Orrella dioscoreae: one gene and its partner. The protein of the gene in region 1 interacts with the protein of each later gene in a pairwise test. Links are inferred from orthologs where the notes say so. Each region holds a gene or a part of one and is shown on either strand. Other genes may lie near its edges. The genes, in order: ODI_RS16540 and ODI_RS19810.

Evidence for each region.
Region 2: the proteins of ODI_RS16540 (region 1) and ODI_RS19810 interact in binary tests that used the Escherichia coli proteins (3 or more experiments, as listed by UniProt). The link is inferred for Orrella dioscoreae from one-to-one orthologs.

What each region holds. Positions count from the first base shown.
Region 1 is NZ_LT907988.1:3,562,898-3,570,675, reverse strand. Bases 4,787-7,778 are described here. They hold ODI_RS16540 (NAD(P)/FAD-dependent oxidoreductase), read right to left. Parts: upstream 6,845-7,778; coding sequence 5,729-6,844; downstream 4,787-5,728. Other genes in these bases: pdxH (pyridoxamine 5'-phosphate oxidase), read right to left, coding at 7,452-7,778; ODI_RS16535 (flavin reductase family protein), read right to left, coding at 6,873-7,379; purU (formyltetrahydrofolate deformylase), read right to left, coding at 4,858-5,715. In the rest of the region: ODI_RS16565 (hemagglutinin repeat-containing protein), read left to right, coding at 1-1,990; ODI_RS22350 (DUF6984 family protein), read left to right, coding at 1,962-2,336; ODI_RS16560 (hypothetical protein), read left to right, coding at 2,541-2,846; ODI_RS16555 (hemagglutinin repeat-containing protein), read left to right, coding at 3,008-3,934; ODI_RS16550 (plasmid pRiA4b ORF-3 family protein), read right to left, coding at 4,162-4,782. UniProt on the Escherichia coli protein: Catalyzes the dehydrogenation of L-2-hydroxyglutarate (L2HG) to alpha-ketoglutarate and couples to the respiratory chain by feeding electrons from the reaction into the membrane quinone pool.
Region 2 is NZ_LT907988.1:4,309,764-4,317,235, reverse strand. The notes cover bases 4,679-7,364. They hold ODI_RS19810 (peptidylprolyl isomerase), read right to left. Parts: upstream 6,320-7,364; coding sequence 6,038-6,319; downstream 4,679-6,037. Other genes in these bases: ODI_RS19805 (SRPBCC family protein), read left to right, coding at 6,422-7,364; ODI_RS19815 (DUF1488 family protein), read right to left, coding at 5,530-5,796; ODI_RS19820 (D-2-hydroxyacid dehydrogenase), read right to left, coding at 4,679-5,380. In the rest of the region: ODI_RS19840 (iron-containing alcohol dehydrogenase), read left to right, coding at 103-1,236; ODI_RS19835 (tripartite tricarboxylate transporter substrate binding protein), read left to right, coding at 1,354-2,328; ODI_RS19830 (tripartite tricarboxylate transporter TctB family protein), read left to right, coding at 2,342-2,827; ODI_RS19825 (tripartite tricarboxylate transporter permease), read left to right, coding at 2,829-4,322; more of ODI_RS19820, read right to left, coding at 4,397-4,678; more of ODI_RS19805, read left to right, coding at 7,365-7,465. UniProt on the Escherichia coli protein: PPIases accelerate the folding of proteins. It prefers amino acid residues with hydrophobic side chains like leucine and phenylalanine in the P1 position of the peptides substrates.

The DNA of each region.
Region 1 (7,778 bases):
CCTGCTGCTGGAGAGTCTGCAGGACACCAGCACGTACCAATCGAAGCAGAAGAACGCTGGCTTCAGCGGCAGCGTCTGCGTGACCTGCGCGGTGCCGGGCTCCATTGCAGGCAACATCGGTCGCGGCAAGATGAACAGCGACTACGCCTCGGTCACGCAGCAGACGGGATTGAAGGCGGGTGACGGTGGTTTCCTGATCGACGTGGGGGGCAACACCACGCTGATCGGCAGCGTGATCTCCAGCAGCCAGCAGGCGGTGGCCGACGGCTTGAACCACCTGAGCACGGGCACGCTGACGGTCGAGGACATCAAGAACCGTGCGACATACTCGGCCAGCCAGGTGAGCGTGGGTGGCGGGTACACATTTGGTGGTGATGGCGGGGAAAGCGCAGGCCAGGGCGGCGTCGGTCAAGACAAGCACGGGAACGTCGCTGCGGGCGGCAATGCCAAGCCTGCCAGCAGTGTTCCGTCGGACAAGTCCGGTTTGTCTATGGGCCTGCCGGTGGCGCTGTCAGCCAGCGGCAACGCCAGCTCGACCACGCGCAGCGGCATCAGCGAAGGCGTGATCGAGATCCGAGATGAAGCGGGCCAGCAGGCACTGACGGGCAAGAGCGCGGCCGAGACGATCGCGTCCTTGAACCGGGACACGACGGATACCCTGGGGGCGCTGAAGCCGATCTTTGACAAGGAGAAGATCGAGGCCGGCTTCGAGATCGGGACGGCGTTTGCGGGGGAGATGGGTCAGTTCCTGACGAATCGGGCGAGGGAGGTGGATGCGCTTGAGAAGCGTGCTGGCGATATGTCGCTGACAGAGGCTGAGCGAGATCAGGCCAAAGCCGATGCGATCTTGTTGGATAGGCAGTGGGGCGCTAGCGGTTCCTATCGGCGGATTCTGAGCGCCGTCGCCGCAGGAGCGGGCGGTAACGTCACGGGCGGAGCAGGCCAGTTCGTCCAATCGGCTGCGGTGAACTATCTGCAAGGGCTCGCTGCGAGCGAGGTTAAATCTATCGCTGACGCCCTGGGCACAGGGTCAGAAGCAGAGGCGGCTCGTGCGGCGCTTCACGCAGTAGTGGGATGTGTGGGAGCAGCGGCAAGTGCCGGTGCTTGCGGCGCAGGCGCGCTTGGCGCAAGCGCCAGCTCCGTGCTGGGCGCGCTGCTAGGCAGCAGCGCGACGGCAGGCTCGGAAGAGAAGGAGTCTCGCGTTAACCTGATTTCCAGCATCGTTGCTGCAATCAGCCTGGGGACGGGGGTTGAAGCGGTTGCCGCCGTGGTGGCTGCGCGCACCGAGGCCGAGAACAACTACCTGAAGCCTGGAGAGATTCAGACGCTGATGGATGATCTAAGGCTGTGCAGGACGGCAGGAGATCCAGCAGCGTGTCAGCAGGAGACGAAGGAGAAGTACGAGGACATCAGCGTCTCACGAGGTGGCTCGAAGCTGTTCGGTTGTAAGGCAGAGGGGGAAGCAGCTTGTGAGCAGCAATTGCGGGATGCAGATGGCGGGGCTGATGCCTTGGCTGAGCTTCAGCGGTCGGGGTGGAAGCCGGAGGAATTGGCGATCCTGGACGGGCTGGCCGATCTGAGCTCTGATGACAGCTTTATCGCCCGGAAGATTTGGCACAGTGCTTTTCTATCGGAGTCTGGTGTCATTGGTGGGGTGCTCGTTAGCGGGGCGGCATCTGCGGCGGCCGCTCAATCTGAGGTGAGCGCTGCGAAGGCAAATGCGCTTGCTACGGCGGGGAAAACTGCCTCGGGGGCAGAGCAAACGATTTTTCGAACCGCGCATTACAGTAGTCGTCTCCAGAAAGAGGGCGTCAATGTAGCTAAAGCAGAGGCCATTGTTGCGAAAGAAATTCAGCAGATGAGGGCGGCCATGACTGAGAATGCCAATGTCTCTGGAAGACTTTTTATAGACGGGGTGCAGGTGGAATATCGTGCCAGGCTATTGCCTGGAGGGGCTGTAAATGTTGGAACTATTTTTCCGGTTAAGTGAAATGAGAGAACTGAGTTATCAGGAGAGGAACTTGATTCAGGGGTTTGCTTCGCGCCTCCCTGGCAGCGAAAAGGATATTTTGCTGCAAGACCTCAGCTGCGCAAAAATAGAATCCACACATTCTAATGAAGAATGTTTGGTGTTTTTCTTAGAGGGATACAACCGTACTGGCTCACATGGGCAGCACCTTTATTCGGTGGAAGCAAAAGCGTCCGACTGTGATGGTGAAGAGATATCGATACTGCTTTACGCGGACGAGTTCGGCCGTTTGTTAGAGTTGGAATTTATTAGATGGGCAGATGGGCCAATATTGGGAATTGATTGGGATACGGTTGAGTTCTATTAGTCTGAAATTTCGATTTTAAGCAATCGAATCATGCCTAGATGTAATATCGCAGCAGAGTTGACAAATCCCTTGTTAGCTAAATTTCGGCCCCATGGCGATGGCAGCATCAATCTCACCGAAGTGGAAGGTGATTATTAGTCGCCCACGGATCTAACTCTGGTCATGGAGGGAGGGGATAGCTAAAATTTTTGGAAAAAATTAAAAATGGATTTTGTGAAAAAAATAAAATTTATGCCTGATTATCACTGCCATCCTCTATGGCATGATGATTCTGCGGAGTTCGGAGATATTGACCCGGACGTGTTACCTCTAAGCGATGCGCTTAAGATAAGAATTAAAAAATGGGCTGCTGCCTATGATGCCTCCTTAAATGTCGATGATCCGGCTCTGTCTGGGTTTAAAACCACGGAGGAAGAGAGGAAATTTGCAGAAGAGGGTGAGTTGATAAGCGAAGAATTAAAAAAAGAACTTGGTGGGGAATATTTAATTTCTTTGTTTGTTCCTGTGTGACTTGTGCGTTGGTGGGTTTTGGATTTTATCAAAATTTTTTGATCGTTAATTAACGGTGATCCTATTTGTCATGTCTGTTCACTAGCTATGAGCTAATTTGGCCACCTCTATCCGTAACAATAATGTGGAGTAGGCCTGACTGGCAGTAGGCGGCAAAGAACCTGGCGTCGCAGCAGACGAAGAACAAGAGCAGCAGCGCGAGCGTGGGCGTGGGCATCACGCTGGGCGTGGAAGGCGGCGGCGTGTCGGTCAACGCAGGCGTCTCCAGCGGCCGCGGCAACTCGGATGGCCGCGACAGCACCTGGACGCAAACCAACGTCACGGCAGGCAACGTGCTGGCGCTGCAATCGGGCGGCGACACCTCGTTGCGGGGTGCAGTGGGCCAGGCCGACCAGATTCTTGCGTCGGTAGGCGGCAACCTGTTGCTGGAGAGTCTGCAGGACACCAGCACGTACCAATCGAAGCAGAAGAACGCTGGCTTCAGCGGCAGCGTCTGCGTGACCTGCGCGGTGCCGGGCTCCATTGCAGGCAACGTCGGTCGCGGCAAGATGAACAGCGACTACGCCTCGGTCACGCAGCAGACGGGGCTGAAGGCAGGTGACGGCGGTTTCCTGATCGACGTGGGGGGCAACACCACGCTGATCGGCAGCGTGATCTCCAGCAGCCAACAGGCAGTGGCCGATGGTTTGAATCACCTGAGCACGGGCACGCTGACGGTCGAGGACATCAAGAACCGTGCGACGTACTCGGCCAGCCAGGTGAGCGTGGGTGGCGGGTACTCGTTTGGTGGCGGTGGCGGGGAAAGCGCCGGTCAGGGCGGCGTCGGTCAAGACAAGCACGGGAATGTCGCTGCGGGCGGCAATGCCAAGCCTGCTAGCAGTGTTCCGTCGGACAAGTCCGGTTTGTCGATGGGCTTGCCTGTAGCGCTGTCAGCCAGCGGCAGCGCCAGCTCGACCACGCGCAGCGGCATCAGCGAAGGCGTGATCGAGATCCGCGACGAAGCTGCCCAGCAGGCGCTGACGGGCAAGAGTGCAGCCGAGACGATCGCGTCCTTGAACCGGGACACGACGGACACCCTGGGGCGCTGAAGCCGATCTTTGACGAGGAGAAGATCGAGGCGGGGTTTGAGATCGGGACGGCGTTTGCGGGGAGATGGGGCAATTTCTGACGAATCCGGCCAAGGAGGTTGATGCGCTTGAGAAGCGCGCTGGCGACGTCATACTGTCTGATGAGTAGCGGTTGCAAGCAGGCACGCAATTCAGCAGAAGACATAGGGGAGGAGAGGGAGCCGTCAGGCACTTCGCCACCGTCTCGCTTACTCCCATATCTGCATCATTCGCTGGTTGACCTCCTGCAGGTCGAAGGCGGTAAGGTCGAAGCGCTTGCCGTGCCAAAGCAACATATCGTCGTGCTCGGGGTGGTTGGGATCGGAGATGGCTTGCAGGAAGTGCATATAGCCGGGTTCTCCGCCGACGTCCTCCGGCGGGCAAGCATTGGCCCCTTCCAGGCACCACGGTCCGCCCAGCGGTTCGTTGAACTCGGTCGCATCCAGCACTTGAATTTCGTGCTCCCAGTGGTCCCCTAAGTCGTAGACATAATCGAAGCTACTGGCGCCTTGGATGACCTTATTCAGACTTACGCGCTTTTCGCTTTGCAGGCCGGCTTGCGGATAGTCCGGGTCGGGTTCACCGTAACGCACGCCGTTGATGACGAACTCGTGCAGGTGTCCACCTTGCCAGCCCATCGCCAGCAGGATGGTCACGTGCAACTTACGCAGCGTGATCCGGCTGGGCACAACGATCGTGCGGTAGATGACGGGCTGGATTTGGCGCAGTTCGATACGTAACACCAGCGCCGCGCCCCGACAGGACGCGGCTTTCGCATGGCTCACGTTGCCTGCTTCGCAACTGTGCTCTCGGGTGATGTCGGATGCCATAGCGAGAATCCCCGTATATGGTTGGGCGGGGAGGGCGGCGAAGCGCGCGATTACCTTGCGCAAGCAGGTTTCCCTTCAGCGGAAGACGACCGTGCGGTGGCCGTTCAGCAGGATGCGGTGCTCGACATGGCTGCGCACGGCGCGCGACAGCACCAGCGATTCCACGTCGCTGCCCACCTGGGCCAGGTCCGCCGCGCTCAGCGTGTGGTCCACGCGCTCGATGTCCTGTTCGATGATGGGGCCTTCGTCCAGGTCCGGCGTGACGTAATGGGCCGTGGCGCCGATGATCTTCACGCCGCGGGTGTGGGCCTGGTGATACGGGCGCGCGCCCTTGAAGCTGGGCAGGAAGCTGTGATGGATGTTGATGGCGCGGCCCGACAGCGCGCGGCACAGGTCGGGCGACAGGATCTGCATGTAGCGGGCCAGCACCACCAGGTCGATGCGCTCGCGCTCGGCCAGCGCCAGGATCTGTTGCTCCTGCTGCGCCTTGGTGTCGGGTGTGACCGGCAGGTGATGGAAAGGAATGCCGTAGGACTGCGCAAGCGGCGCGAAGTCGGGGTGGTTGGACACCACCGCGGCGATCTCCACCGGCAACTGGCCGCTGTGCGTGCGGAATACCAGGTCGTTCAGGCAGTGGCCCTGCTTGCTGACCATGATCAGCAGGCGCGCCTTGCGGCGCGCGTCGTGGATCTGCCAGTCCATGCCGTAGTCGGCGGCCAGCGTCGAAAACCGGGCGCGCAGCGTGTCGGCGTCGATGTCCTGCGGCAGGTCGAAGTGCACGCGCAGGAAGAAGCGGCCCGTCTCTTCGTCGCCGAACTGCTGCGCGTCCAGGATGTTGCCCTGGAGCTCGAACAGCAGGCCGCTCACGCGGTAGACGATGCCGGTGCGGTCCGGGCAGGAGAGGGTCAGGATGAAATCGTTGTGTTGCGACATGATGGGAACGTGGTCAGGAAAGCAGGGCGGCCGCGGCGGCCCGGGCGATCGCCAGGCTGGCGGTCAGTCCCGGTGATTCTATGCCGAACAGGTTCACCAGCCCGGGCACGCCATGGATGGCGGGTCCGGCGATGACGAAGTCGGCGGCGGGGGCGTCAGGGGCGGAGATCTTGGGCCGGATGCCGGTGTAGCCCGGCGCCAGGGCGCCGTCGGGCAGGCCTGGCCAATAGGCGCGCACGGCCTCGTAGAACACATCCGCGCGCGCGGGGTCCAGGCTGTAGTCCTCGTGCTCGATCCACTGGGTGTCCGGGCCGAACTTGGCCTGGCCGCCCATGTCCAGCGTCAGGTGCACGCCCAGGCCGGCGGCTTGCGGGACGGGATAGATCAGCCGCGAAAACGGCGCGCGGCCGCTCAGTGTGAAATAACTGCCTTTGCACAGATAGGCCTGGGGCAGGGTGTCCGGCGGCAGGCCTTCGATGCGCCGCGCCAGGGTGGGCGCATGCAGGCCCGCTGCGTTGACCAGCGTGGCACAGGACAGATGCATGCCGTCCTCGCCACCGAACTGCAAGTCGAAGCCGCCGTGAGGCCGCAAGCGGCCGGACAGCAGCGGCGTATGGAAGACGCATTGTGCGCCCGCGTTTTCGGCGTCGCCCTGGAAGGCGAGCATCAGCGCGTGGCTGTCCACGATGCCCGTCGACGGCGACAGCAGCGCGGCCGTGCAGTGCAAGGCCGGCTCCAGCGCGCGCGCCTCGGCGGCATCGATCTGGCGCAGGTCATCCACGCCGTTGGCGCGTGCCCGGGCGGCGATGCCTTCCAGCTGGGCATTCTGTTCGGGGCGCGTGGCGACGATGAGCTTGCCCAGGCGTGCGTGCGGGATGCCGCGTTCGGCGCAATAGGCGTACAGCAGGTGCTTGCCTTCGACGCAGAGCTTCGCCTTCAGGCTGCCGGCAGGGTAATAGATGCCGGCATGGATCACTTCGGAATTGCGCGAGCTGGTGCCGGTGCCGATGGCTTCGCTGGCTTCGGCAACCAGCACGTCGCGTCCGGCCAGCGCCAGTTCCCGCGCCACGGCCAGGCCGACGACGCCCGCGCCGATCACCACGCAGTCGATGTCGAAGGCGTGGCTCATCGGGGCACCGGGACGGCACGCATCGTCGTCATCGCGGCAGTGCGGGGGTGAGGTCGAAGCCGCCGGCGTGATAGACCAGCGGCGGCGCGTCGGTATAGCCGCAGTGCTCCACTTCGCCCACCAGTATCAGGTGGTCGCCTTCACGGTAGCGGCTGCGGTTGCGGCATTCGAACCACGCCGCGCCGGGTTCGGCCAGCATGGGCGCGCCGCCAGGGGCCTCGGCCAGCGTCAGGTCCTGGAAGCGTTCGGCGGCCGTGCCGCGCGCGAAGCGCGAGGCCAGCGAGAGCTGTCCCGCCGCCAGCACGTTCACGACGTAGCGGTCGCACTGCTCGAAGAGGGGCAGCGAGGACGAGGTCAGCGAGAGGCTCCAGAGCACCAGCGGCGGCTCGAGCGAGACCGAGTTGAAGGAACTGACGGTCAGGCCGGCCGGGGCGCCGGCCGCGTCGCGCGTCGTGACGATGGTCACGCCGGTGGCGAAGCGGCCCAGCGTGGTGCGGAAGTGGGCGGGGTCGGTGGCAGTGGGCGTTGCGGTCATGCTGGGGCGATCAGGCGGGCGCAGCGGGCGCGGATGAGGCCGGTCGTGGCGTGTGGGGGTGTCGAGGCAAGGTCAGGGCGACAGACGGACGACGCGCCAGATGCCGCCGTCGTCGCGGCGATAGACCAGGCGGTCATGCAGGCGGGAAGGGCGGCCCTGCCAGAATTCCATGCTTTCCGGCCGCAGGCGGTAACCGCCCCAATGCGGCGGCCGGGGCGGGTCTTCGCCCAGCGAGGCCGTGTATTGCGCGTTGCGGGCTTCCAGTTCGTCGCGGCTGATGGGCTGGCTCTGCTTCGAGGCCCAGGCGCCGATGCGCGAGCCCAGCGGGCGCACCTTGTAATAGGCGTCGGAGTCGGCGGCGCTGACTTTTTCCACCGGTCCTTCGATGCGCACCTGGCG
Region 2 (7,472 bases), 750 kb from region 1 along the record:
GCTTGTCATTATTCGGGATTGCGCCCGCTGATTATAGTGCCGACGTCTGGACGCTTCCGCGTCCGGAATGATTGGAACAACAAAGAGGAGACATCGGGGCGTATGGCGCTGATCAACTACATCACGCAGGTTCAATTCGGCTACGGCACGCTGGACCTGCTCAGGGACGAATGCGCCCGCTTCGGCATCCAGCGCCCGCTCATCGTGACCGATGCCGGTATCCGCGCCGCGGGCCTGCTCGACACCGTGCAGGCCGCGCTGCCGCTTCCGCACGCCGTGTATGACCGCACGCCTTCGAACCCCACGGAAACCGCCGTGCGCGAAGCCGTCGCGCTCTATCAGTCGGAACGTTGCGACGGCATTGTCGCGCTGGGCGGCGGCTCGCCGATCGACCTGGCCAAGGGCGTGGCCGTGTGCGCCACGCACGAAGGCCCGCTGCGCCAGTTCGCCGTCATCGAAGGCGGCCTGGCCCGCATCACCGCCGCCACCGCGCCGGTCATCGCCATTCCCACCACCGCCGGCACCGGCAGCGAAGTGGGCCGCGGCGCCATCCTGATCCTGGACGACGGGCGCAAGGTCGGCGTCATCTCGCCCTTCGTCGTGCCGCGCGTCGCCATCTGCGATCCGGCGCTCACGCTCGGCCTGCCCGCGCGCATGACCGCCGCCACCGGCATGGATGCGATTGCGCACTGCATGGAAACCTTCATGGCGCCGGCCTTCAACCCGCCCGCGGACGGCATTGCGCTGGATGGCCTGCGCCGTGCGTGGAAGCACATCGAGACCGCCACCAAGACCCCGGGCGACCGCGATGCGCGCCTGAACATGATGAGCGCGTCGATGCAGGGCGCGCTGGCCTTCCAGAAAGGACTGGGTTGCGTGCACAGCCTGAGCCACGCGCTGGGCGGCATCAACCCCGGCCTGCACCATGGCACGCTCAACGCGATCCTGTTGCCGGCAACCCTCCGCTTCAACGCGGCCGCGCCCACCATGATCGCGGAAGACAAGCTGGCACGCATGGCGCAAGCCATGGGACTCAGGGAAGGCGAAGACGTCGCGCAGGCCGTCCAGGACCTGACCGCGCGCCTGGGCCTGCCCACCCGCCTGAGCGAGATCGGCGTCACCGAAGACCTCTTCGACCGCATCATCAAGGGCGCACTCGCCGATCACAGCCACAAGACCAATCCCATCGACGCGAGCGCGGACGACTATCGCCGCCTGCTCTCGCAGTCGATGTGATCGCGTCCCTGACCAGGACGTAGTTCCACCCAGGCTAGCCCGCACGCGCCGTGCCGCTCATGTGGCACGGCGGGGCGACGCCTTTTGCAGTGCATCCAAGACAAGGAGACAAACAATATGAACGCATCCCTGACCGCACGCGCCCTGATGGGCGCAGCCGCCCTGGTGCTGACGGCCGGCGCTTTCGCGGCCGAGTACCCGACCCGCCCGATCCAGATGATCGTGCCGTGGGCCGCGGGTGGCGGCAGCGACGCCATCGCGCGCACCATCGCCATCGCGATGGAAAAGGAGCTGGGCCAGCCCGTGAACGTCGTGAACCGCGCCGGTGGCGGCAGCGTGGTGGGCCACACCGTGCTGGCGAATGCCAAGCCCGACGGCTACACCATCGGCATGATGACCGGCGAGGTCAGCATGATGCACTGGCAAGGCCTGACCAAGCTGACCTACAAGGACTTCACGCCGCTCGCGCAGATCAACTATGACTACGCCGGCGTGCAGGTTGCCGCCAACTCGCCCTACAACACCGTGGGCGAACTGATCGAGGCCATCCGCAAGGAGCCCGACGGCAGGTTCAAGGCCTCTGGCGTGGGCCAGGGCGGCATCTGGCATGTGGCCTTTGGCGGCATGCTGGTCGACCAGAAGATCGATCCCAGGAAGGTGCGCTGGATTCCCAGCGAAGGCGCCGCGCCCGCGATGACCGACCTGGTCGCCGGCGGCATCGACATCGCCCCGACCTCGGTGCCCGAAGCGCGTTCGATGATGGACGCCGGCCGCGTGAAGTCGCTGGCCATCATGGCGCCCGAGCGCAACCCGGTGTTCAAGGACGTGCCGACGCTGGCCGAAGTGATCGACACCAGGTACGCGCTGGGCGAGTGGCGCGGCATCGGCGGTCCCAAGGGCATGGAGCCCGCCGTGGTCGCCAGGCTGGAAGCCGCGCTGGAGAAGGCCTACCAGAGCGAGATCTACCAGAGCTTCATGGCCAAGCAGGGCTTCGGCGCCGTGTGGCGCAACACCGCCGACTTCAACGCCTTCCTGGCCGAGGCCGACACCATCATGGGCGACACCGTGGAGAAGCTCGGCCTGAAACGCTGATGCTGACGAGATCATGAGCCAACCTTTCGCACAGAAACTAAGCGAGTTCCTGGCGGGTGGCGTGGTCATGGCCCTGGGGCTCTACATACTCGTAGAGGCCCAGGGCTTTCCCACATTGCCCGGCAATGACTACGGCGCTTCCCTTTTCCCTTCCCTCATCGGCACCGGCATGGCACTGGGCGGCGCCTGGCTGCTGCTGGTCAGTCTCCTGCCGCTCTGGCAAGGCTGGGCCACGCGCACGCGCGTGCCCGCCACGATCCTCGCCACTTACGGCGCGCGATTGGCCATTCCCGTCGTGCTGGTCGGCGTCTATCTGTTGGCCGCCGAGCGCCTGGGCGCCATCCCCACGCTGGTCCTGATCGTGTTCGCGCTGATGATGATCAGCGGCGTGCGTCTCCTGCTGGCCGCACTGGTCTCGCTCGCAACGGCCGCGGTGATCTGGGTGGCCTTCGTCCACATGCTGAAAGTGCCGTTGCCGCTGGGCATCCTGGGAGGTTGAGATGGACGCCGTTCTAGAAGGCATCATGATGGTCTTCAGCCTGGAGACCCTTGTCGTCATCATCGTGTCGGCGCTGTTTGGCGTCTTCGTGGGCGCGGTGCCGGGGCTGACCGCCACGATGGCTGTCGCGCTGCTGGTGCCGGTGACCTACTTCATGGATCCCATCCCGGCCATCGCAGCGATGGTGACCACCGCGGCGGTCACGATCTTCGCGGGCGACATTCCCGGCGCCTATCTGCGCATTCCCGGCACGCCGTCCTCCGCGGCCTACGTCGAAGAGGCCTACGCCTTCTCGCAACGCGGCAAGGCCAGCGAGTGCCTGGGGGTGGCCATGGTCTGTTCGGTGATCGGCGGCACCGCGGGCACGCTGGTGCTCGTCTTCATTGCGCCCTATCTCGCCGAGGTCGCGCTGAACTTCAGTTCCTATGAGTATTTCTGGCTGGCCGCGCTGGGCCTGAGCTGCGCCATTTTCATTTCCCCCGGCTCGCGCGTGAAGGCGCTGCTGTCGCTGTGCATCGGTCTGTTCCTGTCCACCATCGGGCTGGACATGATCACTGGCTCGCCGCGTTTCACCTTCGACGTGCCGGATCTCATGGGCGGCATCAACTTCATTCCCATCATGATCGGCATGTTCGCCATTGCCGAGGTGATGAAATTCACCGCCACACCGGCCACGAACCTGAAAGTCACGGTCAAGGACTCGGGCAAGGTCTTCGGCGAGGTCCGTCCGGCATTGCGGCAGCACTGGCGGTCCGTCCTGCGCGGCAGCGGTACGGGCAGCGTGATCGGCGTGCTGCCAGGGGCTGGCGCGGACATCGCGGCCTGGATCTCCTATGCCATCAGCCAGAAGTCGTCCAAGACGCCCGAGAAATTCGGCAAGGGGCATATGGAAGGCATCGTCGAGGCCGGGTCGTCCAACAACGCCGCCGTCAGCGGTTCGTGGGTGCCGGCGCTGGTCTTCGGCATTCCGGGCGATTCCATCACGGCGGTGGTGATCGGCGTGCTGTACATGAAGGGCATGAATCCGGGGCCGGCCATCTTCATCGATGGCGGCGCCATGGTGTATGCGCTGTTCACGGTGTTCTTCGTGGCCAACCTCATCCTGCTGCCGGTGGGTTATCTCGCCATCCGCGCCGGCAAGGGGTTCGTGGCCACGCCGCCGCGCGTGGTGATGCCGGTGGTGCTCGCCTTCTGCATCGTCGGCGCCTACTCCATCAACAATTCGTCGGTGGACATCGTGCTGATGCTGATCGCGGGCGTCGCGGCCTATGGCCTGGCGCACGCGGGCTTCCCGGTGGCGCCGATCATCCTGGGGCTGGTGCTGGGCGGCCTGCTGGAGAAAAGCTTCATGACCTCCATGATGCGCAGCGACGGCAACCTGATGGAGTTCTTCTCGCGTCCCATCAGCGCGGGATTGGGCATCCTGGTCATTGCCATCTGGGTGCTGCCGCCGATCATCCGGCTGTTCCACAAGCGGCCGGTGACGGCTGCGTAAGCGCCGCCGCTGGCTGTAAAAAAACCGGGCATCCCCGATCAGGGATGGCCGGTTTCTTTTTTGCGGATTGACGTTCAGCGCTTGGCAGGCGGCTCCACGACGTTGCGCGGTTCGCCGCGCCAGGCGGCTTCCACGTTGTCGATCAGCTGGTCGGCCAGGCCCTGGATGGCCTCCTGGCTGGCCCAGGCCACGTGCGGCGTCAGGATGAAGTTGGGCAGCGACTGCAGCGCCATGAAGGGGTGATCCTGCGCGGGCGGCTCCTCGATCGTCACGTCGAAGCCCGCGCCGGCGATGGTGCCTGCGCGCAGCGCGTCGGCCAGCGCGGCCTCGTCCACCAGGCCGCCGCGCGCGGTGTTGATCAGCAGCGCATGGCGCTTCATCTGCGCGAACTCGGGGGCGGCGATCATGTTGCGGGTCGTGGGCAGCAGCGGGGCGTGCAGCGTGATCACGTCGCTCTGGCGCAGCACTTCCTCGAAGGGCGTGTACAGCGGGCCCATGCCGGTCGAGCCCTTGTGCGCGGCGAACAGCACCTTCATGCCGAAGGCCTCGCCCAGCTTGGCCACCGAGCGGCCCAGCGCGCCGTCGCCGATGATGCCCAGCGTCGAGTTGGCGAGATCATGGATGGGGTAGTCGAAATAGCAGAACTGGCCGCTTTCCTGCCAGCGGCCGCGGGCGACCGAGTCGCGATAGGCCAGCAGGCTGCGCCGCAGGGCCAGTATCAGCGCGAAGGTGTGCTCCGGGACCGTGTGGGTGGCGTAGCCGCGGATGTTCGTCACCACGATGCCGCGTTCCTTGCAGGCGGCAACATCCACCACGTCGGTGCCGGTGGCGGCCACCGCCACCACGCGCAGCCTGGGCGCGGCGGCAATCGCTTCGCGCGTCAGCTTCACCTTGTTCAGGATCACCACGTCGGCGTCCTTGATGCGGGCGGCGACCTCGTCCGGCTTCGTCTGGCCGTGGCTGTCGAGATCGTGGGGGAAGTTCGGCGTGCGCACCGTGATCTGCGGGGGCAGGGTGTCGCGGTCGAGTATCACGACGCGCGCCTTCGCTTGGCTCATTCTTTGTCTCCGTATGAGGGACGCGGCCGGCAGGCAGCGCCGCGGCCGGGGCCGTGACGGTATCGTAACGAGCTTCGGCCGCGCACGCACGGCGCAGTGCCGCAATTGGCGTGGCGCCGTACGATCAGGCGGTACCGGCCAGCCCGGTGTCAGCGGCCCGCGAAATCTCCTTCACCCAGGTCGATCGGGCCGTCCGTGGGCACCCACTTTGCCTGCTTCGCGACATCCTCGATGTCCGAGCGCGCCGTCTCGAAGGCCTTGAGCAGCTCGCTGCCCGAGCCGTCCGCCGCGCCATAACGCTGGCGCAGCACGTCGCCGGAAATCTCGAATTGGCGCGGCACGCCGCCGGTTTCCAGCGTGAAGACCACATCGTCCTCGCGCACGTGCGCCTGTGTCTGCTTGGCAAAGCTACCCATGTTCCGCTCCTTCGTCAGGTGAGGCGAGCCGCAACGCGCGCGGCTCCCGGGCGTGTCCCGCAAGAGGCGGGACACTGTTGCCGTGCATGGCGTGGTGCCGTGCACGGGCGTTCCATCCTACCCAAATGGGCGTGGCCGTGCAGTAACGATAGGCTGCACCCTGGCTGGCTGGGCGTCGCGCAAGGACGAAAAAAAGCCCGGCAAGCAATGCCGGGCTTCTCTTTCCTGCGCAAGGCAGCGATCAGTCCTTGCGGCTGGTCACTTCCAGCAGGTGGTAGCCGAACTGGGTCTTCACCGGACCCTGCACGACGTTCACGGGGGCGCTGAAGACGACTTCGTCGAATTCGCGGACCATCTGGCCGCGGCCGAAGGTGCCCAGGTTGCCGCCGTCGCGGCTGGAGGGGCAGCTCGAGTTTTCGCGTGCAACCTGGCCGAAGTCGGCGCCGTTTTCGATGGCGGCCTTCAGTTCGTTGCACTTGGCTTCGGTCGAAACCAGGATGTGGCGGGCGGATGCGGTTGCCATGGCGGGCTCCTTGATAGTCAATCCAGAAGCGTACCGGATTTAGGAGAGGCGTGCCTGCAAGCGCCGTGCTAAGGTTGCGCCACCCTACAGCCGCCGCCTGCCATGTCCCCAGATACGCCCCCCGCCGAGGTTCCCGTCCGCTATTGGCAGCGGCCCGCGCAGCGGGCGTTCCTGGCCGCCCTGGGCGGTGTATTGCTGGGCGCGCTCGTCTCCTTGGGGCTGTACGCGGTCCTCGCAGGCTTCACGCCGCTCAAGCGCGAATTCGTGTCGGGCATGGGCCTGTTCGGCCTGCCCTTCTTCATGGGCGCGGCCACCGTCTGCCTGAGCCCGCCCGCACGCCAGGCCCGCTGGGGCTATCGCATCCTGGCGCCCTGGGTGTCGGTGCTGATCGTCTTCCTCGGGCTCGTCATCGTCGCCGTCGAAACCCTCATCTGCCTCGTCATGCTGGCGCCGGTGCTGTTTCCCGCCGCCTCCCTGGGCGGCGTCCTGGCCGGCTGGCTGCTCACGCGCTGGCGCCAGCGCGCGGCGCAGCGCGCCACGCTGGCGTCGGTGCTGGTGCTGCCCATCCTGTTGGGGCCGCTGGAACCGATGGTGGTGCCCACGCAGGTCGAGCACATCACGGTGTCCGACCGCATCGTCATCGCCGCCGCGCCCGGCGCGGTCTGGGCCACGCTGGTGCAGGTGCCCGACATCCGCGACAGCGAACTGCAGCCCAGCTTCTCGCATGCCATCGGCCTGCCGCGCCCGCGCGCGGCGCTCATGACCGGGCAGGGCGTGGGCGCGGTGCGCGACCTTTATTGGGAAGACAACGTGCGCTTCCGCGAGCACGTCACCGCCTGGGAGCCTGGCCGACTGCTGGCCTACGACGTGGATGTTTCGCCCGCGCGCGACACCCTGAAGAAGCTCGACCCGCACGTGGTCATCGGCGACCGTTATTTCGACGTGCTGCGCGGCCGCTATGACCTGCGCGCGCTGCCCGACGGCAGCACCGAATTGTCCTTGTCGACCACGTACCGCATCAGCACGCGGGTGAACGGCTATGGCAAGTTCTGGGCCGATCGCACGCTGCACGATTTCCACGGTGTGGTGCTGGACCTGCTGCGTGACCGCGTGCAGGCCGGGCCCGTCACGGCGGCGCGAGGCTGACCCCCAG